2 regions of the Shinella yambaruensis genome follow, and region 1 is predicted to be linked to the other one. Evidence: riboswitches for the same ligand, from Rfam matches in the RefSeq annotation. Region 1 holds a riboswitch; the other holds the start of a gene.
What was found. A riboswitch is a leader RNA that binds a small molecule or an ion and turns the genes downstream of it on or off. The one in region 1 is predicted to bind cobalamin.
Positions count from the first base shown of each region.

Region 2: linked by a shared signal. The riboswitch ahead of metE (5-methyltetrahydropteroyltriglutamate--homocysteine S-methyltransferase) and the one ahead of WMC41_RS25285 (ABC transporter substrate-binding protein) in region 1 are both predicted to bind cobalamin.

Region 1 is NZ_CP150639.1:621,513-634,849, forward strand. It holds gene WMC41_RS25270 (ABC transporter ATP-binding protein) at 1-890, opposite strand, end outside; gene WMC41_RS25275 (polyamine ABC transporter substrate-binding protein) at 1,055-2,125, shown strand; gene WMC41_RS25280 (MurR/RpiR family transcriptional regulator) at 2,182-3,036, shown strand; cobalamin riboswitch at 3,063-3,296, shown strand; gene WMC41_RS25285 (ABC transporter substrate-binding protein) at 3,454-4,497, shown strand; gene WMC41_RS25290 (FecCD family ABC transporter permease) at 4,494-5,522, shown strand; gene WMC41_RS25295 (ABC transporter ATP-binding protein) at 5,519-6,319, shown strand; gene WMC41_RS25300 (pseudoazurin) at 6,316-6,768, shown strand; gene WMC41_RS25305 (class I SAM-dependent methyltransferase) at 6,768-7,577, shown strand; gene phnF (phosphonate metabolism transcriptional regulator PhnF) at 7,522-8,277, opposite strand; gene phnG (phosphonate C-P lyase system protein PhnG) at 8,397-8,867, shown strand; gene phnH (phosphonate C-P lyase system protein PhnH) at 8,867-9,475, shown strand; gene WMC41_RS25325 (carbon-phosphorus lyase complex subunit PhnI) at 9,480-10,580, shown strand; gene WMC41_RS25330 (alpha-D-ribose 1-methylphosphonate 5-phosphate C-P-lyase PhnJ) at 10,577-11,461, shown strand; gene phnK (phosphonate C-P lyase system protein PhnK) at 11,661-12,437, shown strand; gene phnL (phosphonate C-P lyase system protein PhnL) at 12,503-13,210, shown strand; gene WMC41_RS25345 (DapH/DapD/GlmU-related protein) at 13,207-13,337, shown strand, end outside.
Region 2 is NZ_CP150640.1:416,366-421,067, reverse strand. It holds gene WMC41_RS27795 (aromatic ring-hydroxylating oxygenase subunit alpha) at 96-1,325, shown strand; cobalamin riboswitch at 1,399-1,613, shown strand; gene metE (5-methyltetrahydropteroyltriglutamate--homocysteine S-methyltransferase) at 1,715-4,066, shown strand; gene WMC41_RS27785 (acyl-CoA thioesterase) at 4,090-4,536, shown strand; gene WMC41_RS27780 (acyl-CoA thioesterase) at 4,555-4,702, shown strand, end outside.

The DNA of each region.
Region 1 (13,337 bases):
TCGAGGCTCGGGGCGGTTTCCCCCTGCTGCGCGAGGAAGAATTGTTCGGGGCGGATGAGGGCGGTCGCCGCGCCGCTTGCGCCGGGTTTCGCATGGGCGATGGACAGGCCGTCGCCGGTCACGAGCCGCGCGCCCTCCGCCCGGCCCTCGAAGAGATTGCTCGCGCCGACGAAGGTGGCGACGAAACTGTTCTTCGGCTGGTCGTAGATGGCGCGGGGCGTATCGAGCTGCTGGATGCGGCCGCCCGAAAGGACGGCGACGCGGTCCGACATGGTCAGCGCCTCCTGCTGGTCGTGCGTGACGAAGATGAAGGAGATGCCGAGCTCGTGCTGGAGCGTCTTCAGCTCGATCTGCATGGCCTGGCGCAGGTTCTTGTCGAGGGCGGAGAGCGGTTCGTCGAGCAAAAGCAGCTTCGGGCGGGCGATGATGGCCCGGGCGAGCGCCACGCGCTGCTGCTGGCCGCCGGAAAGCTGGCGCGGCTTGCGGCCCTCCATGCCGTCGAGGCCGACCATGCGCAACGCTTCGGCGACGCGCTTGGCCCGCTCCGGCCGCGCGATCCCCGCCACTTCCAGCGCATAGCCGGTGTTTTCGCCCACGGTCATATGGGGAAAGAGGGCGTAGTTCTGGAACACCGTATTGACCGGGCGGCGATAGGGCGGGCGGTCCGTCATGTCCTCGCCGTCGATCAGGATGCGGCCGGAATCGAGCTCCACGAAGCCGCTGATCGCCTGGAGGAGGGTGGTCTTGCCGCAGCCGGACGGGCCCAGCAGCGTCAGGAATTCATTGCGGCGCACGGTAAGGTCGATCGCGTCGAGCGCCGTCACCGTCTGTCCTTCGGGCGTGCCGAAGGCTTTCGCCGCCTTTTCCAGGCGGACTATCGAATCTCGCATCGTCGTTCCCCAAAATGTTATTAAAATAACGCTTGTGCGATTTCGATAGTTGGATACCATTTAGCCATCCAAGTCAACGGCCGAAAGAAGCCGGGACGGGAACATCCGGTGCAAAGGAAAGCACCGGGGCCACGACGGGCCAAACCATCAGAGGAGATCATTCGATGACGAAGTCTTATCGCGCCGGCGCATCCGGCCTTGGGGCATGGACGCGCCGCACCGCCCTCTCGCTCGCCGCCCTCGTGGCGACGGCGGGCATGGCAAGCGCCGCCGAACTCAACATCTACAACTGGGGCGAATACATCAATCCGGAGGTTCTGAAGAAGTTCGAGGAGGAGACCCAGATCAAGGTCAACCTCTCGACCTATTCCTCCAACGAGGAAATGCTGGCGAAGATTCAGGGCGGCGCGACGGGCTACGATATCGTCTTCCCCTCCGTGCACATGCACGACATCATGGCCAAGCTCGAGCTTCTGGAAAAGACCGACATCAACACGTTCGAGGGCTTCAAGAACATCGATCCCGCCTTCCTGCGCGCGAAAAGCGACCCGAAGGGCGAATATTGCCTGCCCTATGCCTGGGGCTCGGTCGGCATCTTCTATAACCGCACGATCCTCGGCAAGGACGTCACGGGCTGGAAGGACCTGATCGAGACGGTGAAGGCCAAGGGGCTGAAATTCACCCTGCTCGACGACATGCGCGAGGTGCTGGCGGTCGGCCTCATGCTGAACGGCCACAAGATCAACTCCACCGATCCGGCGGAATTGCAGCAGGCCGCCGAGACGATCATCGCCATGAAACCCCATGTCGCGGCCTTCACCTATGACACGCGGCCGATGGTGCAATCCGGCGACGTCGCGGCCGGCCACTTCTTCGTCGGCGCGATGGTCGACGTCTTCGGCGACGAGAAGGACCTCGGCTATGTGATCCCCGAGGAGGGCGCGACCATGTACCAGGAGGACGTCTGCGTCTTGAAGACGGCTCCCAACAAGGAGAACGCCATCAAGTTCCTGCAGTTCTACACCCGCCCGGAAATCGCCGCGCTCAACGTCGCGCAGCAGACCAATGGCACGGCCAACGTGCCGGCGCGGGAATTGACCCCGGAAAAGATCAAAAATAGCAAGGAAATCAACCCGCCGGCCGAGACGATGGCGCGTCTCCAGATCTTCGAGGACCTGGGCCCGGCGCTGCGCCAGCTCGACCGCGTCTGGACGCGCATCAAGACGGCGCAGTGAACGCGCGCGATCCCCGCCCGTCTTTCGGCGGGCGGGAGTTTGGAGAAGGGGGCGACGTGTCGAAACGCATTCTGAAGCTCGTTCAGTCCGACGACCTCCGGCGCTCCAAATCCGACAGGCTGATCGCCCACTATATCGAGCGCAACATCGCCGAATTGCCCTTCGAGACGGCGCGCTCCATCGCCCAGCGCCTCCAGGTCTCGCCGATGACCATCGGGCGCTATCTCCGCCGCATGGGCTTCGACGGGCTCGACGAACTGAAGAGCGAACTGCGCCGCGGCGGCTCCAACCCGGCCTGGGAGGTCAAGGGGCCGGTCGCCTCGCTGGAGCAGGACCGCAAGGAGGGAAAGCTTCTTGCCGGCCTCATCCAGCAGCAGATCGACAATCTCGGCCAGATCTACGCCATCACCAGCGCGCCGGAATGGCAGCAGACGATCGACGCGCTGATCGGCGCAACGGAAGTCTATGTCGCCGCCTATCAGAACGTGCGCGGCATCGCCCAGTATTTCGCCAGCCAGCTTTCCTATACGCGCCCGCGCGTGCAGTTCGTCGACGGCCTCAACGGCACCTATGCGGAACTGCTTGACGGCTCCGTCGAGGGACGGCTGCTCTTCCTGCATGACGTGCGCCGCTTTGCCGCCAAGGCGCGGCCGCTCGCGCTGGAGGCGCGGCGGGCCGGCGTGAAGGTCGTTCTGCTTACCGACGAGTTCTGCCCCTGGGGGCCGGAGGTCTCCGACATCTGCCTCATCGTGCCCGGTTCGCACGGGCCGCTCTGGGACGGCGCGGCCACCATGACCGCCGTCATGGACCTCATGCTCAGCAACATCATCGTCCTGAAGGGCGACGAGGTGAGCGAGCGCGTCGACACGCTCACCCGCCTCCAGGATGTCTTCGGGGATTTCGAGAGCTGAGCGCCTTGACGCTGCCGAGCACGGCGGACTAAGGATGGGGAGACGGTTCCCCGAAGGATGACTCCCAGGGGATTAATAGGGAACACGGTGCGGACGGCCCAACAGGGACCCATTCCGTGGCTGCCCCCGCAACTGTAGGCGGATTGCCGCCTGTCCTTAGGACGCGTCTTCGCGTCATGCCACTGCGGTTTCCCCGCGGGAAGGCAGACAGGCAGCAGATATCCGTGAGCCAGGAGACCTGCCGTCGTCGAGCCAATTTCCAAGTCACGGGCGGGGATGCCCGGAACAGGAGACCCTATGACGACCCTGGCTGCCGGCGACGGCGGAATCCCATTCGTTTTCTCCCGACCGCAATCGACCCGCCTTTGTCGGCGCGTCGGCTGAGCCCGCACGCTTTCACTCATCCGGGAGACACCCATGACCACTCTGCCTGCGGCCGCACGCGCCGCAACCTTCATTTCCGCGCTGGCCGGCGCCGCCGTGCTCGTCCTGTCCTCGGGCGCCGTGCGGGCGGCCGCGACGCAATATCCGCTGACGCTGGAAAACTGCGGCCGCAGCGTGACGTTCGAAAAGGCGCCGGAGCGCGCCGTCTCGCTCGGCCAAAGCACGACGGAAATCCTCTACCTGCTCGGCGTCGGCGAGCGCATGGTCGGCACGGCCGTCTGGATCGGTCCGGTTCTGGCCGGTTACGAGGATGTCAACGCCAAGGTCGAGCGCCTTGCCGACAACGACCCGAGCTTCGAGAGCGTCGTTGCCAAGAAACCGGACCTCGTGACGGCGCAGTTCCAGTGGCATGTCGGCCCGGAGGGCATCGTCGCGACGCCGGAACAGTTCGAGGAGCTGAACATCCCGGTCTATACCTCGCCCGCCGATTGCGTCGGCAAGGACAATTCCGGCGGCGGCGACGGCGTGCGCAAGACCGTCTTCACCATGGACCTGATCTACAAGGAAATCAGCGAGCTGGCGCAGATTTTCGATGTTCAGGAACAAGGTGAGAAGGTCATCGCCGACCTCAAGGCCCGCGAGGCGGCGGCGCGCCAGAAGATCGCCTCGGCGGACGGCAAGCTCTCCGCCGTCTTCTGGTTCTCCAGCGCCGAACTCGACATCGACCCCTATGTCGCCGGCCGCAACGGCGCGCCGGGCTACATCCTGTCGGCGCTCGGCATCCGGAATGTCATCGAGAGCGACGAGGAATGGCCGACGGTCGGCTGGGAAACCATCGCCAAGGCCGATCCGACGATCATCGTCGCCGGCAAGATGGAGCGCCGCCGCTTCCCGGCCGACGATGTCGCCGTCAAGCACCAGTTCCTGAAGTCGGATCCGGTCGCCAGCCTCATGCCGGCCGTCAAGAACGGCCATGTCGTCGACATGGACGCCCAGGCGATGAACCCGACGATCCGCACGATCGAAGGCATCGAGGTGCTCGCCGACGCCGTCGAGAAGGCTGGCCTCGCAAAGTGACGGCCGATCGCCCCATCCTGCTTCGTGCGGGTGCCGCCTTCGCGGCGCTCGTGCTGCTCGCCGCCGCGCTCGGGGTGGGCGCGGCGGTGGGCGAGACGGCCATTCCGCTCGATATCGTGGCGAAGACCCTGGCGAACCGCCTGTGGCAGGCGGGCTATGCGCTTGAGCCGATCGACGAGGGCATCGTCTGGAACTACCGGCTGAGCCGCGCGATCGTCGCCGCCTGCTGCGGCTCGGCCTTGGCGCTTTCCGGCGTCATCCTGCAATCGCTGCTGCGCAATGCGCTGGCCGATCCCTACATCCTCGGCATTTCCGCCGGCGCCTCGACAGGGGCGGTGAGCATCGCGATCCTCGGCTTCGGCGCCGGTCTCCTGACGCTGCCGATCGGGGCCTTCATCGGCGCGCTCATCGCCTTCGGCTTCGTCAGCGCGCTCGCCGTGCGCGCCGGCCGCGGCACGGGCGCGATCATCCTGGCGGGCGTCGCCGGGTCGCAGCTCTTCAACGCGCTCACCTCCTTCATCGTCACCAAGGCGGCCAATGCCGAGCAGGCGCGCGCCATCATGTTCTGGCTGCTCGGCAACCTTTCCGGCGTGCGCTGGCCGGATGTCGGGCTGGCCGTGCCGGTCGCGCTTTTCGGCCTTCTCGTCTGCCTCTGGCATGCCCGCGCGCTCGATGCCTTCACGTTCGGCACGGAATCGGCGGCCTCGCTCGGCATTCCGGTGCGCCGCGTCTATGTCGTGCTGATCGCCGTTTCCGCCGTCATGACCGCCAGCATGGTCAGCATGGTCGGCTCGATTGGCTTCGTCGGCCTCGTCATTCCCCATGTCGCGCGCATGCTCGTCGGCGTCCGGCACGGGCTGCTGCTGCCCGCCTCGGCGCTGATCGGCGCCATCTTCATGATCGCCGCGGACGTGCTGTCGCGCATCATCATCCCCGGCCAGGTGCTGCCCATCGGCGTCATCACCGCCCTGTTCGGCGCACCGGCCTTCGCGCTCATCCTCAGCCAGAGGAGATCGGCCCTGTGACGCTCTCGGCAAAAGGCCTTTCCTGGTCGGCCGGCGGCACGACCATCCTGTCGGATGTCTCGCTCGACGTGCACCCTGGCGAGTTCCTGGGCATCATCGGCCCGAACGGCTCCGGCAAGACCAGCCTGATGGCGCTGATGGCCGGTATCCGCAGGCCGCAGGCCGGCGCGGTGACGCTCGACGGCAAACCGCTTTCCGCCCATGGCCGGCAGGCGATCGCCCGCCGCATCGCCTTCGTCGAGCAGCAGGCCGAGACCACCGAGCGCATCACCGCGCGCCAGGCCGTCAAACTCGGCCGCACGCCCCATCTCGGCGCGCTGACGCCCTGGTCGCGGGCGGACGACGCCATCGTCGACCGGGCGCTGGAGGAGGTCGACATGGCGCACTTTTCCCGCCGGCTCTGGCACACGCTCTCCGGCGGCGAGCGCCAGCGGCTGCATATCGCCCGCGCGCTCGCCCAGCAGGCGCCGATCCTCCTTCTCGACGAGCCGACAAACCACCTCGACATCGGCCATCAGATCAGCCTGCTCCAGCTGGTGCGCGAGCAGGATTTGACCGTCGTCGCCGCGCTGCACGATCTCAACCACGCCGCCATGTTCTGCGATCGCATCGCCGTCATGCAGGGCGGCCGCATCGTCGCGCTCGGCACGCCCGCCAAGGTGCTGGAACCGCAGCGCCTCGCCGACGTCTTCGGCGTCACCGTCGATGTCGAACGCGACAGCGCCGGCGGCTGCTTCATCCGCTATCGCCGGCCGGAACCGCGGCCCGCCAAACTCAAGCTCGTTGCAGAGGCATGATGAAAACCCGTTTCCTCCTCGCTGCGGCCTTCGCCGCTTTCCTCCATGCCGCTCCCGCCGCCGCCGAAACGTTTCGCGTCGAGATGCGCAATCGCGGCGAACGGGGCTCCATGGTCTTCGAGCCGGATTTCCTGGCGATCAAGCCGGGCGACAGCGTCAAGTTCATCGCCACTCACAAGAGCCACAATGCCGCGAGTATCGAGGGCATGGTTCCCGAGGGCTATGCGGGCTTCAAGGGCAAGATCAACGAGGAGATCGAGGTGACCTTCGACCAGCCGGGTTACTACGGCATCAAATGCTCGCCGCATTTCGGCATGGGCATGGTCATGCTGGTCAAGGTCGGTGAAGCGGAGCTGACGGAGGCGATCCGCAAGGTCGAGGTGCCGGCCCGCGCTCGGCCGCGCTTCGATGACATCTTTGCCCGCATCGATGCCGGCGAGGGGCGGTGATGCACGGCCCCCGCGCCAACAGCCACCTCAAGGAGGACATTCGCGACTACTGGTCGCGGCGCTCCGAAACATTCGACCTTGCCTTCGGCCATCGTATTCCCGACGGGCCGGAATTCGACGCCTGGGCGGCGGCGATCCGCGAAAACCTCGGTCCTGAACCGCGCCGCGTGCTGGAGCTTGCTTGCGGCACGGGGGAGGTGACGCGTCTCCTTCTCTCCCTCGGCCATGAGGTGACGGCGCTCGATTTCTCCGAGGCGATGCTGGCGGTGGCGCGGAAAAAACATGCCGGGGCGAGGGGGCTTCGCTTCCTGCTCGCCGATGCGGAAAATCCGATGGAGCCGGACGAGAGCTACGATGCGATCGTCTGCCGCCATCTCGTCTGGACGCTGACGACGCCGGCCGAGGCCTTTGCGGAATGGCACCGCATGCTGAAGCCCGGCGGCACGCTTCTGTTCTTCGACGGCGACTGGGCCGCGCCGACCCGGCTCGGCCGGCTGGCGAGCCGGGCCATCGCCGTCATCGACAGGGTCGTCGGCGCCGATCCCCACTATGACGGGGCGATGAGCGCGCGCCATGCCGACATCATGGAGCGGCTGCCCTTCGGCGAGGGGTTGACCGTCGAGCGCGTGCTGCCGCTGCTGGCGGCGGCAGGATTCCGCGACATGACGATCGGCTCGCATGCGCCCATCGCAAAGGCCCAGCGCCGCACGGCGGACCTGCGCAACAGGCTGCGCACGCTGCTTTACCGCCGTTTCATCCTTTGCTGCCGGAAGCAGCCGCGTCCGGTTCCGGCTCCACCGTCAGCTTGACCCGGTCGGCGGCAAAGCGCGTGCGCGAGAACTGGATCGGAACGCCGTCGAGGTCGGTGTTGACCGCCGTCGCCACGAGGATGATCGCGCCGGGCGAGAGCTTCAGGTGGCGGATGTCGTCGCCTTCGGCATGGACGGCGGATATCTCGGTCGATCGGCGCACATAGTCGGACACGCCGAGCTCCTGGAAGGAGGCGGTGATGGAGCGCGTCCTGTTGTAGGCCGCGTCGATCCCGGTAAAGCGATCGGCCGGGAAATAGTGCGTCCCGCAGGAGACCGGGCGCCTGTCGGCGCTGTTCACCGTTTCAAGCCGCACGCAGGGGGCGCCGGGCGCAAGGCCGAGCGCCGCGGCGACGGCGGCGGGCGCGGCCTCCGTTGCGGCCGCGAGCAGCCGGCCTTCCAGATTGCGCGTCTGGTTGCCGAGGCCCTGCGAGAAGCGGGTGCGGCGGGAAATCGGGAAGCGCAGCCGGTCGCGCCGTTCGATGCGCGTGCCGATGCCCTGGATCGGCCGGACGATGCCCTCTTCCGCAAGCGCCGCCATGGCGCTGCGCACCGTGTGCCGGTTCACGCCGAAGCGGGCGGCCAGCGCCATTTCCGGCGGCATCATGCCGGTCTCGTCGAAGTCGCCATTGTTGATCGCCAGGCGCATGAGATCCGCGATCTGCCGCCAGAGCGCCACGCCCGATTGCCGTTCCACCATTTCCGCCCCCGCGAAACCCCTTGTCACATCACACTGTCACACCCTTGTCATTCCCGCCGATTAAGACGAAACTCAAGATGTTCGGTTGTCTAGATTAATAGACATTTGGAGATGAGGCAATGGCATCCATTCAGAAATCCGCCGAGACCGCCGAGGCGGGTGAACGGCAGACGGCGATGAGCCTGCTCGCGAAGGCGAGCCGGGCCGAATTGCAGGCGGCGTTCGACGCGCTCGACGACAAGCCGGCCGCCCAGCCCGTGCGCGGCCCGGAAACGGGGCTCGTCATGGTGCGCGGACGCATCGGCGGCGGTGGCGCGCCGTTCAATCTCGGCGAAGCGACGGTGACCCGCGCAAGCGTCCGCCTCGACGACGGCACGGTCGGCCACGGCCAGGCGCTCGGCACGGATGGCACGAAAGCGCGGCTCGCGGCGATCTTCGATGCGCTCTTCCAGCAGCCGGCCCGCAGGGCCGAGGTGGCGGCGCTGCTTGACGCCGTCGCCGCGCGCATCGCCGGCGAGGATGCGGAAAAGGCACGCCAGACGGCCGCCACGCGCGTCGATTTCTTCACCATGGTTCGCGGAGAGGACTGATGACATTGGATACGCTCGCCTTTGCCGGCGGTTTCAAGGAGCCGGTGTTCGAGGCGCAGGCCGCCTTCCGCACGCTGATGGACTGCATGGCCCGGCCGGGCACGATCGGCCGCATCGATGCGACCGTCGTGCCGCCCGCGCCGCTGAATGCGACGGCCGGCGCCATCGCGCTGACGCTCTGCGACCACGATACCGCCGTCTGGCTCACCCCGGCGCTTTCCCGTTCGGCGCTGCCGGGCTGGCTCGCCTTCAATGCCGGCGCGCCGGTGACCGAAGAGCGGCAGAACGCACGCTTCGCCTTCGTGGAAAAGGACGCCATGCTGCCCAATCCCAGCCTCTTCGCCCAGGGCACGCAGGAATATCCGGATCGTTCGACGACGCTCGTGGTCGAGATCGCTTCCTTCGAGGGCGGACGGCCGCTCGTGCTGAAGGGGCCGGGCATCCGCACCGAGGCGGAGATCGCGCCAGTGGGTCTTTCCGACATGTTCCCGCATTTCTGGTCGGAGAACCGGCAGAATTTTCCGCGCGGCGTCGATCTGATCCTTGTTGCGGGCGAAGAAATCCTCTGCCTGCCGCGCACCACCGTGCTTCGCGTGAAGGAGGCGTGAGACCATGTACGTTGCCGTCAAGGGTGGCGAAGCCGCCATCTCCAACGCCCACCGCCTTCTCGCCGACCGCCGTCGCGGTGACCGCTCGCTGCCGGCCATCGGCATCGAGCAGATCGTCGCCCAGCTCGGCCTCGCCGTCGACCGCGTGATGGCGGAAGCATCGCTCTATGACCGGGCGCTCGCGGCGCTCGCCGTCCGCCAGGCCCGTGGCGACATGATCGAGGCGATCTTCATCCTGCGCGCCTATCGCACCACGCTGCCGCGCTTCGGCTATTCGAAACCCGTGGAGACCGGCGATATGATCGTCGAGCGCCGCGTCTCGGCCACCTACAAGGATTTGCCGGGCGGCCAGCTCCTCGGGCCGACCTTCGACTATACGCACCGCCTGCTCGATCCCTCGCTTTTGACGGACGAAGCGGTGGAGGCGCCGCTGGAGCGCGAGGAGGCCGGCGAGCCGGTCATGCGCGTCTCCGACATCCTGGCCGGTGAAGGCCTCGTCGAGGATGACGGCAGCCTGCCGGACGGCCATGTCGCCGGCGACCTGACGCGCGAGCCGCTGGAATTCCCGATGGCGCGGGACCTGCGCCTGCAGGCGCTCGCCCGCGGCGACGAGGGCTTTCTGCTGGCGCTCGGCTATTCCACGCAGCGCGGTTATGCCCGCACCCATCCCTTCGTCGGCGAGGTGCGCATCGGCGAGGTCGAGGTGGAACTGGGCATGCCGGAACTCGGCTTTGCCGTCTCGCTCGGCCGCATCCAGGTGACGGAGTGCCAGATGATCGCCCAGTTCAAGGGTTCGGCGAAGAACCCGCCGCAGTTCACCCGCGGCTACGGCCTCGTCTTCGGCCAGAGCGAGCGCAAGGCCATGGCCATGTCGCTGGTCGACAGGGCGCTGCGCGCGGAGGAATTCGGCGAGGATATCGTCGCCCCGGCACAGGACGAGGAATTCGTCATCTCCCATTCCGACAACGTGCAGGCGACCGGCTTCGTCGAGCACCTGAAGCTGCCGCATTACGTGGATTTCCAGGCCGAACTCGATCTCGTGCGCCGCATGCGGCGCGAATACGAGGCCGCGCAGAACAACGATCTTCCGGAGGCCGCAGAATGAGCACCGCAGAGCTGGCGACCTACAATTTCGCCTATCTCGACGAACAGACGAAACGCATGATCCGCCGGGCGATCCTGAAGGCGATCGCCATTCCCGGCTACCAGGTGCCCTTCGCCTCGCGCGAAATGCCGATGCCCTATGGCTGGGGTACCGGCGGCGTGCAGGTGACGGCGGCGATCCTCGGGCCGAAGGATGTGCTGAAGGTCATCGACCAGGGGGCGGACGACACCACCAACGCCGTCTCCATCCGCGCCTTCTTCCAGAAGGTCGCCAATGTGGCGGTGACGACGAAGACGCGGGAGGCGACGATCATCCAGACGCGCCACCGCATTCCCGAGGAGAGGCTGACGGCCGGGCAGACGCTGGTCTACCAGGTGCCGATCCCCGAACCGCTGCGCTTCCTCGAGCCGCGCGAGACCGAGACGCGCAAGATGCACGCGCTGGAGGAATACGGCCTGATGCATGTCAAGCTCTACGAGGACATCGCCCGCAACGGCCATATCGCGACGACCTATGCCTATCCGGTGAAGGTGGAGGGCCGCTACGTGATGGACCCGTCGCCGACGCCGAAATTCGACAATCCGAAGATGCACATGTCGGAGGCGCTCCAGCTTTTCGGCGCGGGCCGCGAGAAGCGCATCTATGCCGTGCCGCCCCATACCGAGGTCGTCAGCCTCGATTTCGAGGACCATCCCTTCGAGATCCAGACCTTCGACAAGCCCTGTGCGCTATGCGGCGCCGAAAATGTCTATCTCGACGAGGTGGTGCTCGACGACAGGGGCGGGCGGATGTTCGTCTGCTCGGACACCGACCATTGCGAGGAACGGTGCTCCGCCGGCCATCGCGGCCACTTGGCCTATGACAAGGAGGCTGCGGAATGAGTAGCGCTCACCCCCCTCTGTCCTGCCGGACATCTCCCCCTCGAGGGGGGAGATCGGCAAGCGGCCGGAACTTTGCTCAAATCGAATCGCTGAAGATGGGCGGAACATCACTCCATCCAATCTCCCCCCTCGAGGGGGAGATGTCCGGCAGGACAAAAGAGGGGGGGGCCACGGCCTCTCGCACCACGGAGGCCACCCGATGACCGACACCCCCCTTCTCAAAGTCCGCGACATCTCGAAATTCTACGGCGCGCGCATCGGCTGCCGGAATGTCTCCTTCGATCTCTGGCCAGGCGAGGTGCTGGCGATCGTCGGCGAATCCGGCTCGGGCAAGACGACGCTGCTCAACTGCCTCGCCACCCGCCTGATGCCGACCTCTGGCTCCGTCGAATACCGCATGCGCGACGGCGGGATGCGCGACCTCTCCCGCATGAGCGAGGCCGAGCGCCGCTTCCTGATGCGCACGGACTGGGGCTTCGTGCACCAGAACCCGGCGGACGGGCTGCGCATGGCCGTCTCGGCCGGTGCCAATGTCGGCGAGCGGCTGATGGCCGTCGGCGAGCGCCACTATGGCAACATCCGCGAGACGGCGGGCAACTGGCTCGGCCGCGTCGAGATCAGCGTCGACCGCATCGACGACCAGCCGCGCGCCTTTTCCGGCGGCATGCGCCAGCGTCTGCAGATCGCCCGCAACCTCGTCACCGCACCGCGCCTCGTCTTCATGGACGAGCCGACGGGCGGCCTCGACGTCTCGGTGCAGGCGCGCCTGCTCGATCTCCTGCGCGGTCTCGTGCAGGACCTCGGTCTCTCGGCGATCATCGTCACGCACGACCTTGCCGTCGCGCGCCTGCTCTCGCACCGCATGATGGTGATGAAGGACGGCGTCGTCATCGAGCAGGGGCTGACCGACCGCGTGCTCGACGATCCGCGCGAAGCCTATACCCAACTCCTCGTCTCCTCGATCCTGCAGGTCTGAGAGCATGGACCCGGAAAGTGGCCGCCGGTTTTCGGACAGGACCATGCGTCGAAAGGAAAAATGACATGCCGACCCCTCTCGTTGTCTCCGAAGTGGCCAAGAGCTTCACCATGCATCTTCGCGACGGCATCCGCCTGCCGGTGGTCTCGAACGTCGCCTTCTCGGTGAAGGCCGGCGAATGCGTCGTGCTGGGCGGCCCGTCCGGCATCGGCAAGAGTTCGCTGTTGAAGATGGTCTACGGCAACTATGCCGTCGACAGCGGCCAGATCCTCGTCGACCACGAGGGCAGGCTGGTCGACCTCGCCACGGCCGATCCGCGCACGATCCTTGCCGTCCGGCGTGCGACGCTCGGCTATGTCAGCCAGTTCCTGCGCACCGTGCCGCGCGTCGCGGCCGTCGATGTCGTCGCCGAGCCGCTCACGGCCCGCGGCGTCGCGGCGGCCGAGGCGAAGGCGACGGCGGAAGCGATGCTCGCGCGGCTCAACCTGCCACGCGAACTCTGGCAACTGCCGCCCGCCACCTTCTCCGGCGGCGAGCAGCAGCGCGTCAACATCGCCCGCGGCTTCATCACCGATCACCGCATCCTGCTGCTCGACGAGCCGACCGCCTCGCTCGATGCGACGAACCGCGCCGTGGTCGTCGAGATGATCGCGGAGAAGAAGGCCGCCGGCGTGGCCCTTCTCGGCATCTTCCACGACGAGGACGTGCGCGAAAAGGTCGCCGACCGCATCGTCGACGTCTCCGCCTTCTCGCCGCGAAAGTCCGCGGCATGACGAGGCTGTCCGAAACGCCGCTGGTCCACCCGACGGCGAACGTCGCCGGCAGCATGCTCGGCCGTTACACCGAGATCGCCGAGCGTTGCCGCATCAGCGAGGCCGAGATCGGCGACTATTCCTATAT
Region 2 (4,702 bases), on a different replicon from region 1:
CGATTTTATCGATTAATAGAGGCAAGCCGTTGATCTTGTTTTAGTTCTCGCATCCCTGAATACTGATCAAAAGCCGGTATTTATGGGAAACGAACATGGTAACGACCGCGGAAGCCTTAATCGACAAAACTGCTGATTTCATCGACCGGCTTGTTGCCGGGCACCGGCCGGGCCATGGTCTCGCCCGCCCATTCTACCATGATCCGGAAATCTACCGGCGCGACATGGAGCGCATCTTCCGGCGCCACTGGCACTGCATCGCCCACGAGAGCGTCATCCCCGACGTGAACGACTTCGAGGTCTTCCGCATCGATACCGAGCAGGTCATCGTCACCCGCGCGCCGGATGGCTCGATCCATGCCATGCTCAATGTCTGCCGCCATCGCGGCGCGGAGGTCTGCACGAAGCCGAAGGGCAATGCGCGGGTCTTCGTCTGTCCCTATCACGCCTGGACCTATGGCAATGATGGCAGCCTGCGCGCCGCGCGCCTGATGCCGAAGGATTTCAGGCGGGAGGACCATGGGCTGAAGACGCTGCATGTCCGCGTCGTGGAAGGCCTGATCTTCATCTCCTTCGCCGAGGTGCCGCTGGCGTTTTCCGAGGTCGAGCACCTCCTGCATGCGACCTGTGGCCAGTATGGCTGGGGAAGCGCCAAGGTTGCCCACCGCGAAAGCTACCCGGTTGCCGCCAACTGGAAGCTCGCCGTCGAAAACTATGTCGAATGCTATCATTGCGGTCCCGCGCATCCCGAATATTCGCAGACCCATGCGCTGGAGCAGCCGCTGCACATGATCGAGGCGATGAATGCCGCGATGGAACAGCGCACCTGCGCTCTCGGCATCGAGGTCGGCTCGGGCAATCACTGGCAGACCTCGCGCGAAGGCCGCGAGGCGATCCACGCCTTCCGCTACGCGCTCTATGAGGGTGTGGAGAGCGGCAGCGAGGACGGTAGGGCGGTCGCGCCGCTGATGGGGCGCTTCACCGGTTTCGACGGCGGCGTCACCTCCATCCATCTCGGCGGCACGACCTTCCTCGTCTGCTATCCGGACCATGGCATGATCTACCGCTTCATTCCGAAGACGGCGGAAAGCTGCGAGATGGAACTGATCTGGCTCGTCGACGGCAAGGCGGAGGAAGGCAGGGACTACGACCTCGCGAAGCTGACTTGGCTCTGGAAGGTCACGACGGCGGAGGACAAGGCGATCATCGAGCATACGGCGCGCGGGGTGCAATCGCACTATTTCGTGCCCGGCCCTATCGCGCCGATGGAACACAACGAGCTGCGCTACATCGGCTGGTATCTCGACGAGATCAGCCGCCCCTGAGAATTTTGGCGCAGCCAGATAAATAAAGATATAAAGATTTCTTTATGTCTATTGACAATCCGTCCGTGATGGCGTGAAGTCGTCGCGTCGTGGTTCCCTGGGGCGGTGTGTCCGCTTCAGGGCTAAGAGGGAATCCGGTGCGCCGATCGTTCGGCAATGCCGGGGCTGCCCCCGCAACTGTGAGCGGCGAGCCGCTGTCCAGCAATGTCACTGAGGCGAGAGCCTTGGGAAGACGGACAGCGGCGATGACCCGTGAGCCAGGAGACCTGCCAAGACGAAATAACGTCCACGGGCGGGGTGTCCCGGTGGTTGCTGCACCTGCCCGACAAGACGGCGGGCCTGCACGCGTCCGCTTTACCCATGCCCCCAGAAACCAATGGGGTATGACAATGTCACATCAATCTCTTGCGACCGCTTCTCTGGGCTTTCCGCGCATCGGCCGCCACCGCGAGCTGAAGTTTGCGCTCGAAGCCTTCTGGTCCGGCAGGATCCCGGACACCGAACTTATCGAAACGGCGAAGACACTGCGTGCCGAACACTGGAAGCTTCAGCAGGAACACGGGATCACGCGGATCCCCTCCAACGATTTCTCCTTCTACGATCACGTTCTGGACACGGCCGTCATGGTCGGCGCCATTCCGCATGTTTATGGGTGGGACGGCGGGGAGGTGCCGCTGTCCCTCTATTTCGCCATGGCGCGCGGCAGCCAGGGCGACGGCCATGCGGATTGCGGCCACGCCCGTCACGGCCACGGGGTTCCGGCGCTGGAAATGACGAAGTGGTTCGACACCAACTACCACTACATGGTTCCGGAAGTCGCGGAAGACCAGGTCTTCAGGCTGACCACGCAGAAGCCCGTCGCTCACTTCCTGGAAGCCAAGGCCCTCGGCATCCACACGCGCCCGGTGGTGCTCGGCCCGGTCACGTTCCTCAAGCTCGCCAAGGCGCGGCCTTCGACCTTCAAGCCGCTCGACCTCCTGACGCGGCTGCTCCCGGTCTACGAAGAACTCTTCCGCCGCCTGGGCGCTGCGGGCGCCGACTGGGTGCAGGTTGACGAGCCGATCCTGGCGCTCGATCTGACGGAGGGCGAGCGCCATGCCTTCAAGCTGGCCTATGAGGCCCTGGCCAAGGCCGCGCCCGGCCTGAAGGTCATGCTGACGACCTATTTCGGCGCGCTTGCGGACAATCTCGATGCAGCGGCCGCGCTGCCGGTGGCCGGCCTGCACATCGATCTTGCCCGCGCGCCCGAACAGCTCGACGCGGTCGCAAGCGCCGTTCGCCCCGGGCAGGTCCTGTCGCTCGGCGTCGTTGACGGGCGCAACATCTGGCGGGCGGACCTTGCCGCCATTCTCGACCGGCTGGCCCCGCTCGTGGAAGGGCGCGGTGGTGAACTGGTGGAGGTCGCGGCCTCGTGCTCGCTCCTCCATGTCCCGATCGACCTTGAACTGGAAACGGCACTCGACCCCGACCTGAAGTCCTGGCTGTCCTTCGCCACGCAGAAGCTCGGCGAGCTCTCGACGCTCGGCAAGGGGCTTGCGCAGGGCAGGGATGCCGTCCGGCACGCCATCGACAGCGCCTCGCAGGCTATCGCCGCCCGTGCATCCTCGCCGAAAGTGACCGACCCGCTCGTGCAGGGGCGCATTGCCGGCATCGACGCCGGCATGAAGGCCCGCAAGCACGCCTTTGAGGCGCGCCGGCAGGTCCAGGCGGAAACGATCAAGCTGCCGCTCTTCCCGACCACGACGATCGGCTCGTTCCCGCAGACCGGCGACGTCCGCAAGGCCCGTTCCGCCCATGCCAGGGGCACGCTCAGTTACAAGGACTACGAAGCCTTCCTCCAGCAGGAAACGGCGGCGGCCATCCGCTGGCAGGAAGAGATCGGGCTCGACGTGCTTGTTCACGGCGAGTTCGAACGCAACGACATGGTGCAGTATTTCGGCGAGCAGCTTTCGGGCTTCGCCTTCACGCAGCATGCCTGGGTGCAAAGCTACGGTTCGCGTTACGTGCGCCCGCCGATCATCTTCGGCGACGTCTCGCGGCCGAACCCGATGACCGTGCGCTGGTGGCAATATTCCCAGTCGCTCACCGGCAAGCCGGTGAAGGGCATGCTGACCGGGCCGGTGACCATCCTCAACTGGTCGTTCGTGCGGGATGATATCCCCCGGAGCGTGACGTGCCGCCAGATCGCGCTCGCCATCCGCGATGAGGTCGTGGATTTGGAGAAGGCTGGTGCGAAGATGATCCAGATCGACGAGGCGGCTCTCCGGGAAGGCCTGCCGCTTCGCCACAAGGACTGGCAGCACTATCTGGATTGGGCGGTCGAGGCCTTCCGCCTTTGCTCCTCCGGGGTCTCCGACGAAACCCAGATCCACACCCACATGTGCTATTCGGAGTTCAACGACATCATCGCGGCGATCGCCGCCATGGATGCCGACGTCATCTCCATCGAGACCTCGCGTTCGAAGATGGAGCTGCTCGATGCCTTCAGGGACTTCCAGTATCCGAACGAAATCGGCCCGGGCGTCTACGACATCCACTCGCCGCGCGTGCCCGACGTGGAGGAGATGACCGATCTCCTGTCGCTTGCCCGGCGGCGTCTCGAGGATCGCCAGCTCTGGATCAATCCCGACTGCGGGCTCAAGACGCGCAAGTGGGAGGAGGTCAGGCCGGCGCTCGTCAACATGGTGGAGGCCGCGCGCCGCCTGCGGGGCGAAGACGGCTCGGCGGTGGCGGCGCAATGAAGCGTGCGCTTGAAGACACTGCGATGCCGGGAGCAATCCCGGCATCGCCCAGCCGTCTCGTCGATCTTGTCTTCCCGGGGGATACCAACCATCACGGAACGCTGTTCGGCGGCGCCGGGCTGGCGCTGATGGACCGCATCGCCTTCATCGCCGCGACCCGCCACGGGCGCGTGCCCTTCGTGACGGCATCCGTCGATCGCGTCGATTTCCAGGCCCCCGCACGCGTCGGTGAGCTGGTCGAGCTTGTGGCCCGCGTCTCGCGTGTCGGCCGCACCTCGATGACGGTGGAGGTGGAGATGGTCGCCGAAGGCCTCGTCAGCGGCGAACGGCGGCTGTGCACGCGCGGCAGCTTCAGCATGGTGGCGGTTCCGGAAGGCAGGACGCCGGGCTGGTGCCTGCCGCCGCTGGCGGACATGCGGGAGCCGCCCGGTCGCGGGACATGCACGAGCGATATCGTTTTCGCCGACTAGGCGAACAGTTCCGGCCGCATGTTCGGCGGCGAGGCACTCGCCGCCATGACCAAGGCCGCCTTCGTCGCCGCCACGCGCCACGGCCGGTGCATCACGGTGCTTGCCGCCTCCGAACGGGTCGATTTCCGTGCGCCGGTCGCCGTGGGGTCGATCGTGGATACGATGG